One region of the Comamonas sp. 17RB genome, then DNA from elsewhere that is predicted to be linked to it. Evidence: predicted binding sites of a transcription regulator. Region 1 holds the regulator's gene; the other holds the start of a gene.
The links. The regulator FNR, encoded in region 1, switches genes on or off when oxygen is low (the NO sensors DNR and NnrR bind a similar motif). The targets are predictions, from matches to a motif close to TTGATNNNNATCAA.

Region 1 (4,196 bases):
TGCCTGGCCCAGCCTGGACGCCCGCCTGGCCCAGCAGCTTACCAGCTCGCGCGACCAGCTGCGTGTGGTGTGGGATGCCTTTGTCTCGGCCCTGGCCGTGACCCAGGCGGCTGCCGACAACGCCGAAGCCGCGCTGCCTCCCGTGCCCGTGTGGGCCGATGAAATCCGCGTGGGCCGTGGTCTGCCGGCCGAGCTGGCCGCCGATGCACCGGCCGCCAAGCCGGCCAAGGGCGATGCCCCGGTCAAGGCTGCTGCCGTCGTGCTGCAGGCTGCCCAGGTGCTGCAGCACCTGGTGGGCACCGAAGAAGACAAGACCGCCGCCATCGCCGGTCTGCGCGCTGCACTGCGCCAGCATGGCCGCGCACTGGATGCCGAAGTGATCCAGCAGATGGATGCGCTGCTGGTGCAGGCCGGCGACGCCCGTGGCTGGAAGCCCCAGGCCGTGGATGCCGAACGGGAAGCCCTGATCGCCAAGGCCAAGGGCCTGGTGGATCGCCCCGAAGGCCAGACCCTGGGTGGCCGCAAGGTCCAGGAAACGCTGCGCCAGCTGCGCGAACAATGGAAGCTGCTGGACCAGGGCGCGGTGCCCAACCACGGTCTGTGGAAGCAGTTCGATGAGGCCTGCAACACCGCCTACAAGCTGGTCGAAGGCTGGCTGGACAAGCTGCGCACCGAATCGGCCCAGCACAAGGCGTCGCGCACCACGCTGATCGAGGAACTCCGTGCCTGGGGACAGTCCGTCAAGGACTCCAAGGACTGGAAGGGCATGGCCCGCAGCCTGCGCCAGTTTTCCGAACGCTGGCGCGAAGGCGGCCATGTGGGCGAGAAGCTGTATGCCGAGCTGCAACAGCAATGGCGCCAGGCCATCAACGAAGCCGAAGCTCCGCTGCAGCAGGCCCAGAAGGACAGCCTGCAGCGCCGCCAGGCCATGATCGAGGAAGCCCAGGCACTGGGCGCAGCCCCGGCGCTGCAGATCGCCGCCATCAAGGCGCTGCAGCAACGCTGGCAGGCCGAAGCCCAGGAAGTGCCGGTGGACCGCCGCCAGGAACAGAAGCTGTGGGATGCGTTCCGCAAGCCGCTGGACGAGGCCTTCAGCCGCAAGCCGGCCGAGCGTGGTGAGCGCGGCAGCCGTGCCGTCAATCTGGAATCGCTCAGCGCCCATGACCGTGCGGTGCTGGAAGCCTCGCAGCAGCTGGAAGCCGCCAACGCCGAAGGCGATGCGCAGAAGATCCGCGCCGCGCTGACCGCGCTGGAAGAAGCCCTGCGTGCCGCCCCTGCGGCCGAAGCCGCCCAGCCAGCTGCCGCGGCGGCACCGGCTGCGCCCGTGGCGACCGACCGCCCGGTGAAGGCCGTGCGTGGCGACGACCGCCCCGGCATGCGCAAGGAAGCCCCGGCTGCGGCGGCTGGTGGCCGCAAGCCCGGCCCCCGCCAGGATCGCGGTGACCGCGGTGACCGTTTCGAGCGCCCGGCCCGTGGCCCGCGCCTGGGCGATGCGGCTTTCCGCGCCCAGCGTGAAGCCCAGGAACACGCCCAGTCTGCGCTGCGCAAGCTGACGGCCCAGGCCCATGGCGAAGCCCTGACCCAGCTGATGGACGCCTGGTCCAAGCGCGATGCGGCCCTGGTGCCGCCCGCGCAGGAACTGGGCAAGCTGAGCAATGCTTCCCGCAACAGCTGGCATGCCGCCGTGGGCGCAGCCGCCAAGGGCGAAGCCGCCGAGTCGCTGCTGCGCCTGGAAATGGCTGCCGACGTGCCCACCCCGGCCGACCAGCTGTCCGCACGCCGTGCACTGCAGCTGCAGCTGCTGACCAACCGCAAGGCCACCGATCCCCGCACCACCTGGGAGCAGGATGTGGCGGCGGTGCTGGCTGCGGAGCGCAGCGACAGCGCGGCCCAGCGCCTGCAAAGCGCACTCAAGGCCTTGCTGCGCGGCAGCAAGTAAGCCGGGCGCCAGCGCAGGGCCTGCGGTACCTGCGCTGCAGCCACAGCAAGCCAGCCTACCGGCTGGCTTTTTTTATGCCTTTTTCAGGGTTTGTGGGGACGCTGCAGGCGGTGACGCGGCAGGCAGAGGCTCGCACAATGGGGCATCTGCCTGCCACAACAAGGAGAGACCCATGCTGTTGCGTCGCTGGATGTGGATTGCCTGGCCTGCCTTTCTGGCCGCCGGGGTGATGGAGATGCTGGTGTTTGCCGTGGTCGACCCGCTGGAAATGCAGTGGCTGTCGGCCTACGGCGAGGTGTCGCGCCTGGGCGTGTGCACGGTGGCCTTCTTCCTGTTCTGGGCCATCATCATGATGGCATCGGCCATGACCAGCCTGCTGGCCCTGTCCCCGCAGGAGCTCAATGCCCAGGAGCGCCGCGTTCCGTCGCTGTGAGCGGCCTCTGTGAAGTGGGGGAGGGAGCGGCCCCCCGCAGGGCTGTGCGGGCAGGCCCGCGCACTGCCGACGTGCAGGAATGCCGTGGTGCGGCAAGGCCGGGCACCATGAAAAAAGCCTCCGGAAGGAGGCGGGGGTGCTGGAGCCGCGCCGCGGTGGCGGCTGCTCTCACTCGCAGGCGTGCTGGCTGTTGACGATGCGCTTGAGGCCTTCGGTGTCCAGGATGCGCACATGGCGCTGCTTCACTTCGACCAGGCCTTCCTCGACAAACTTCGAGAAGGTGCGGCTGACCGTTTCCAGCTTCAGGCCCAGGTAGCTGCCGATCTCTTCACGCGTCATGCGCAGCACCAGCTCGGAAGACGAGAAGCCCCGGGTGTGCAGGCGCTGCACCAGGTTCAGCACAAAGGCGGCCAGGCGCTCTTCGGCACGCATGCTGCCCAGCAGCAGCATCACGCCGTGTTCGCGCACGATCTCGCGGCTCATCACCTTGTGCACATGCGACTGCAGGGCCGTCACTTCGCGCGACAGCTCTTCCAGGCGGTCGAACGGCATGACGCAGACTTCGGCGTCTTCCAGGGCTACGGCATCACAGGTGTGGTGGTCGTGCACGATGCCGTCCAAGCCGATGATCTCGCCCGCCATCTGGAAGCCCGTCACCTGGTCACGGCCGTCTTCCGTGGCCACGCAGGTTTTGAAGAAACCGGTGCGGATGGCATAGAGCGCAGTAAATGCCTCGCCATTGCGGAACAAGGTGCTGCCCCGTTTGATTTTGCGGCGTGTGGCCACAATATCGTCAATACGGTGCAACTGCTGCTCATTCAAGCCTGTGGGCATGCACAGTTCACGCAGATTGCAGTTGGAGCAGGTGACTTTGATAGGGGGTGGTGTCATGGCACTGACGCCTTGGGCTCCCGCTGAACGGGCCATTGGACGTAACGCTGAAAGGTTATCGGGCTGGGAGGCGAGAGAGGGGGTGCTCAGTTGTGCGAATGATGTGAGTCAATTGTCTCAGGTATGGTATTTGAATGTCTTGATATGCATCAAGGCTAATTTCCCCGGGCTGCGGCACAGTGCCGTACAGCACCTAAGGAATATTCAATGACAGCAGTAACGCCGGAGCTTTTGCGTCGGTACGACGTGCCTGGGCCCCGTTATACCTCTTATCCCACCGCTGATCGCTTTATTGAAGCATTTGGTCAGGATGATTATGTGTTGGCGCTGGAACAGCGCAAGCACCATTCTGCGGCCAAGGCGCTTCCCATGTCACTGTATGTGCATGTGCCTTTCTGTGAGGCCCTGTGCTACTACTGCGCGTGCAACAAGATCATCACCAAGCACCATGAACGCGCGCAGACCTATCTGCAGTACCTGGAAAAAGAGGTGGCTCTGCAGGTGGCGCATTGTGGCAAGGGACAGGCGGTCAGCCAGCTGCACCTGGGCGGCGGCTCTCCCACCTTCCTGTCCGATGCCGAGCTGACCCAGCTGATGGATATGCTGCGCGCCAACTTCAGTTTTGAAGCGGTGGGCGAATATTCCATCGAGGTCGATCCCCGCACCGTCACCCGCGAACGCCTGGCCCATCTGGCGCAGCTGGGCTTCAACCGCCTGAGCTTCGGGGTGCAGGATTTCGACCCCGATGTGCAAAAGGCGGTGCACCGCGAGCAGCCGGCCGAGCAGGTCTTCGATCTGGTGCAGGCGGCGCGCGAGCTGGGCTTTCACTCGGTCAATGTGGACCTGATCTATGGCCTGCCCAAGCAGACCGCTGCATCGTTCCAGCGTACCCTGGAGCAGGTGTGCCAGCTGCGGCCGGACCGGATCGCGCTG
Region 2 (4,196 bases), on a different contig from region 1:
CGGCATCAATGCCCAGCACCTGGTTGACGGCGCAGGCCTGGGCTGCAAAGGCTTCGTTCAGCTCGAAGACATCCACGTCCCCCACAGACCAACCAGCGCGGTCCAGCGCCTTGCGGGTGGCAAACACCGGGCCCATGCCCATGGCGGCGGGATCCAGGCCGCTGGTGGCGTAGGACTTGATGGTGGCCAATGGCTTCAAGCCCAGAGCCTTGGCCTTGCTGGCACTCATCACCACCACGGCGGCAGCGCCGTCGTTCAGGCCCGAGGCATTGCCCGCGGTCACCGTACCGGCCTTGTCGAAAGCAGGCTTGAGGCCGCCCAGGGCTTCGGCATTGGTCTTGCGGTTGATGTACTCATCGGCCGCAAACACCACGGGGTCACCCTTGCGCTGCGGGATCACCACGGGAACGATTTCGTCCTTGAACTTGCCGGCGTCCTGTGCTGCGGCCGCCTTTTGCTGGCTGGCCAGCGCCAGCGCGTCCTGCTGCTCGCGGCTGATGCTGTTTTCCTTGGCCACGTTCTCGGCCGTGATGCCCATGTGGTACTGGTTGTACACGTCCCACAGGCCATCCACGATCATGGTGTCGCTCATCTTCCAGTCACCCATGCGCTGGCCGTCGCGCGAACCATTGAGCACGTGGGGTGACAGGCTCATGCTTTCCTGGCCACCGGCCACCACGATCTCGCTGTCACCCGTGGCCACGGCCTGGGCGGCCAGCATCACGGCCTTGAGACCGGAGCCACACACAGCGTTGATGGTCAGCGCCGGGGTTTCCTTGGCAACACCGGCCTTCATCATGGCCTGGCGAGCGGGATTCTGGCCCACGCCTGCGGTCAGCACCTGACCCATGATCACTTCGCCCACCTGGTCAGCGCCCACCTGGGCGCGGGCCAGAGCCTCCTTGATGACGATGGCGCCCAACTCGGTGGCAGGCACCTTGGCCAGGGCGCCACCAAACTTGGCAACGGGGGTGCGGACAGCAGAAACGATAACGATGTCTTCCATGGTCTTCCTCTTGTGTTTTTCCGTATCGGGGTGGTTGAGCTCCGCAGCCAATGACAGCCCAGGGGCCGTGCAGCGGCTGCTTCAGATATTGCACCGCAGCATTCTGCCCTGTCCTCCAGGGCTGCGGCAGCGAAACCTCAGGCTTTTTGCAGCACGTAGCTGCCGGGTGCTGGCATGCGTTCCTTGTATTTGGTGCCTTGACCGTAGCGCTTGGGCGCAGCAATTTGCTTGCCAGCGTGGCCTTTGAGCCAGCCGGCCCAGTCTTCCCACCAACTGCCGGGCTGCTCTTGCGCCCCTTCCAGCCACTGGGCCTGGGTGGGCGGCAGTGCACCGTCCTCCCGGATCCAGTGGCTGCGCTTTTTCTTGGCAGGCGGGTTGATCACCCCCGCAATGTGACCGGAGGCTCCCATCACAAAGCGCTTGGGGCCGGGCAGGACCTGGGTGGACGCATAGGACGCGGTGATGGGCACAATATGGTCTTCGCGTGACCCGTAGACATACACCGGCAGCTTGAGCTTGCGCAGGTCGATCTGCTCGCCGCACACGGTCAGCCTGTTGGGCTGCACCATGTTGTTCTCCAGATAGAAGTTGCGCAGATACCAGGCGTACCACGGACCCGGCAGATTGGTGCAGTCGCTGTTCCAGTACAGCAGATCGAACGCGGGAGGGGTTTCACCCTTCAGGTAGTTGCCCACCACGTAATTCCAGACCAGGTCATTGGGACGCAGGAAACTGAAGGTGGACGCCAGGTCCTGACCGGCCATCAGCCCGCCCTGCCCCATCTGCATCTCGCGGTATTTGACGAAGTTCTCGTCGATAAACAGATCCAGGATGCCGGTGTCCTGGAAGTCGATCAGCGTGGTCAGGAAGGTGGCGCTGGCCACCGGGTGCTCTCCGCGCGCGGCCAGCACTGCCAGGCCGGTGGCCAGCATGGTGCCTCCCACACAGAAACCCAGCGCGTTGATCTTGGGTGCATCGGCGATCTCCTGCACCACGGCAATGGCGCGCAGGATGGCTTCTTCGATGTAGTTGTCCCAGGTGCGGTCGCCCATGGCCGCATCGGGGTTGCGCCAGCTCACCACGAAGGTGCGGTGCCCCTCGCTGACGGCATAGCGGATCAATGAATTGTCGGGCTGCAAATCCAGGATGTAGTACTTGTTGATGCAGGGAGGCACCATCAGGAAGGGGCGCTCGTGCACCTTGGCCGTCAGCGGCTTGTACTCGATCAGCTGAAAGTACTCGTTCTCATACACCACCGCGCCTTCGGTGGTGGCCACGTTCTTGCCCACCTCGAACACGCTTTCGTCCGTCATGGACACATGGCCCTGCTGGATGTCGTGCAGCAGATTCTGCACGCCCTTGGCGATGCTCTCTCCACGCGTTTCGATGGCTTTTTGCTGGGCATCGGGGTTCAGCGCCAGAAAGTTGCTGGGCGCCATGGCCGCCACCCACTGCTCCACGGCAAAGCGGATGCGCTGGCGGGTCTTTTCGTCCGCCTGCACCGAATCGGCCATGCCGGTCAGCACCTTGGCGTTGAGCGCATAGCTGGCAGCCGAGAACGCCGCCAGCGGGTTGTGCTCCCAGGGTGCGGCGCTGAAGCGCTTGTCCTTGGGCACGGGTGCCTTCATACCGGCGGCCCACAAGGCCGTGGCTTCCCGCACGTATTCCTGCTGCAGCGCCTGCAGCTTGCCCGGCTCGAACTGCACCGACGGTACGGCGCCGGGCGCCTTGGGATCGATCTGCTGGAATGACTGCAGGGTCTTGGCCCAATGCTCGCCAAAGAACTGCTGGAAAGCCTGGGCGCTTTGGCCCCAGATAGGTTCAGAATTCATGCCTGCCTTGTCCCCTTGGTGTTGCTGTCGCTGTCAGCCCGCATGCCATGTGTCGCCAACGGGCTTGCATCCATTGTTGCCGAGGCGGCAGGCGCTGACAACGCAACCCAGCGCCGCACTGTGCCTTGCTTGGAGGGACGTTGACAGACATCAAGCCAGATTCACGGCATTTTCGGGTGTGCATACCGCCCTCTGCCCTATGCTTGGCGCCATGTATCTGATCCTGATTGCCTGGTTTTACGTCACCTTGATGATGGCCATTGCCGAAGCCAGCAACCCCGTGGGTTCGGTGCTGGGTGGCATCGTGACGTTTGTGCTGTATGGCCTGCTCCCCATGGCCATCGTGGGCTACATCATGGCCACGCCCGAGCGAAAACGCCGCTTGAAAGCCCGGCGCGAAGCCGAGCAGCAAGCCTGGGATGCTGCCCAGGAGCCACCTGCAACCAACACCAAGTCCACGCCGACCGGAACGATCGAGACGCCGGCCACGGCGGGCATTGACTCCACACCCGTCTTCCCTGCCGAAGCGCGGCCAGCGAACGCTACCGCCCCGACAGAACAGCACCCCTGAAAGACGGACGCCGACCAACGGCATGCTACTTGCAGCGCGCACGCCACAGTCTGTCCAGGCCACCCAGCCAAGTTGCAAGCAATTGAAAACTGTGCGTACCCACCGGCGCAGGGCAGCCAATCAATCGCGGCGATCACGCCCCAAAGCACCGCCACGGTGTCCGGGGTAGCCCGGCCGACTGGGCATGACGGCCGTCAGCTTCGCGCTGCAGACGTTTGCCCGTCCAGCCAGATGCATGCTGCCATCCGTCCCGTGCTACCTAGCACCGCAGCATCACGGCGGTGGGAAAAAAAGCGGGTGCTGTCGGTGACCGTGCACCAGGGCGTGCTGCCGTCATTTCCGTAGATGCCCGTCAGACCCAGCGCCTGCAGCCGCTGGCGGGCCAGTCCTGGCAGGTTGGCCCACCATTTTCCCGACACCGCGCCGGGTGTGAAGCAACTGGCCGCTTGCGCGGATGCGGTGACGAACGCCTGGCGGACTTCGCTGCCCACCTCGAACGCCGTGGGGCCGATGCACGGCCCCAGCCAGACCTGGGTATCGGCTGCGATGGCAGCCACCGTCTGAACCGACATCGCTTCAGCAGCATGTGGCAGGGCTGCAGACGCCGGATGCGCCTGGCGTGCCTGTACCTGCCTTGCAAAACGGGCAAACACCGTCTCCAGTACGCCCACACCGTCCTGCCCCACCAGTCCGCGCCACCCTGCATGAGCTGCGGCCACCACCGGCACATGGCGGTGGGCCAGCAGCACCGGCAGGCAATCGGCCACCATGATGGTGCACACCGCAT

Region 2: a site for FNR is predicted at 2,979-2,992, ahead of QM470_RS08475 (PHA/PHB synthase family protein). Genes of this name have one in related genera too.

What each region holds. Positions count from the first base shown of each region.
Region 1 is NZ_JASHHY010000005.1:60,275-64,470, forward strand. Features, by position in the region: gene QM470_RS10405 (DUF349 domain-containing protein) at 1-1,939, shown strand, start outside; gene QM470_RS10410 (hypothetical protein) at 2,112-2,372, shown strand; gene fnr (fumarate/nitrate reduction transcriptional regulator Fnr) at 2,541-3,263, opposite strand; gene hemN (oxygen-independent coproporphyrinogen III oxidase) at 3,471-4,196, shown strand, end outside.
Region 2 is NZ_JASHHY010000004.1:39,224-43,419, forward strand. Features, by position in the region: gene QM470_RS08470 (acetyl-CoA C-acetyltransferase) at 1-1,006, opposite strand, end outside; gene QM470_RS08475 (PHA/PHB synthase family protein) at 1,144-2,838, opposite strand; gene QM470_RS08480 (hypothetical protein) at 3,050-3,409, shown strand; gene QM470_RS08485 (purine nucleoside phosphorylase YfiH/LACC1 family protein) at 3,604-4,196, opposite strand, start outside.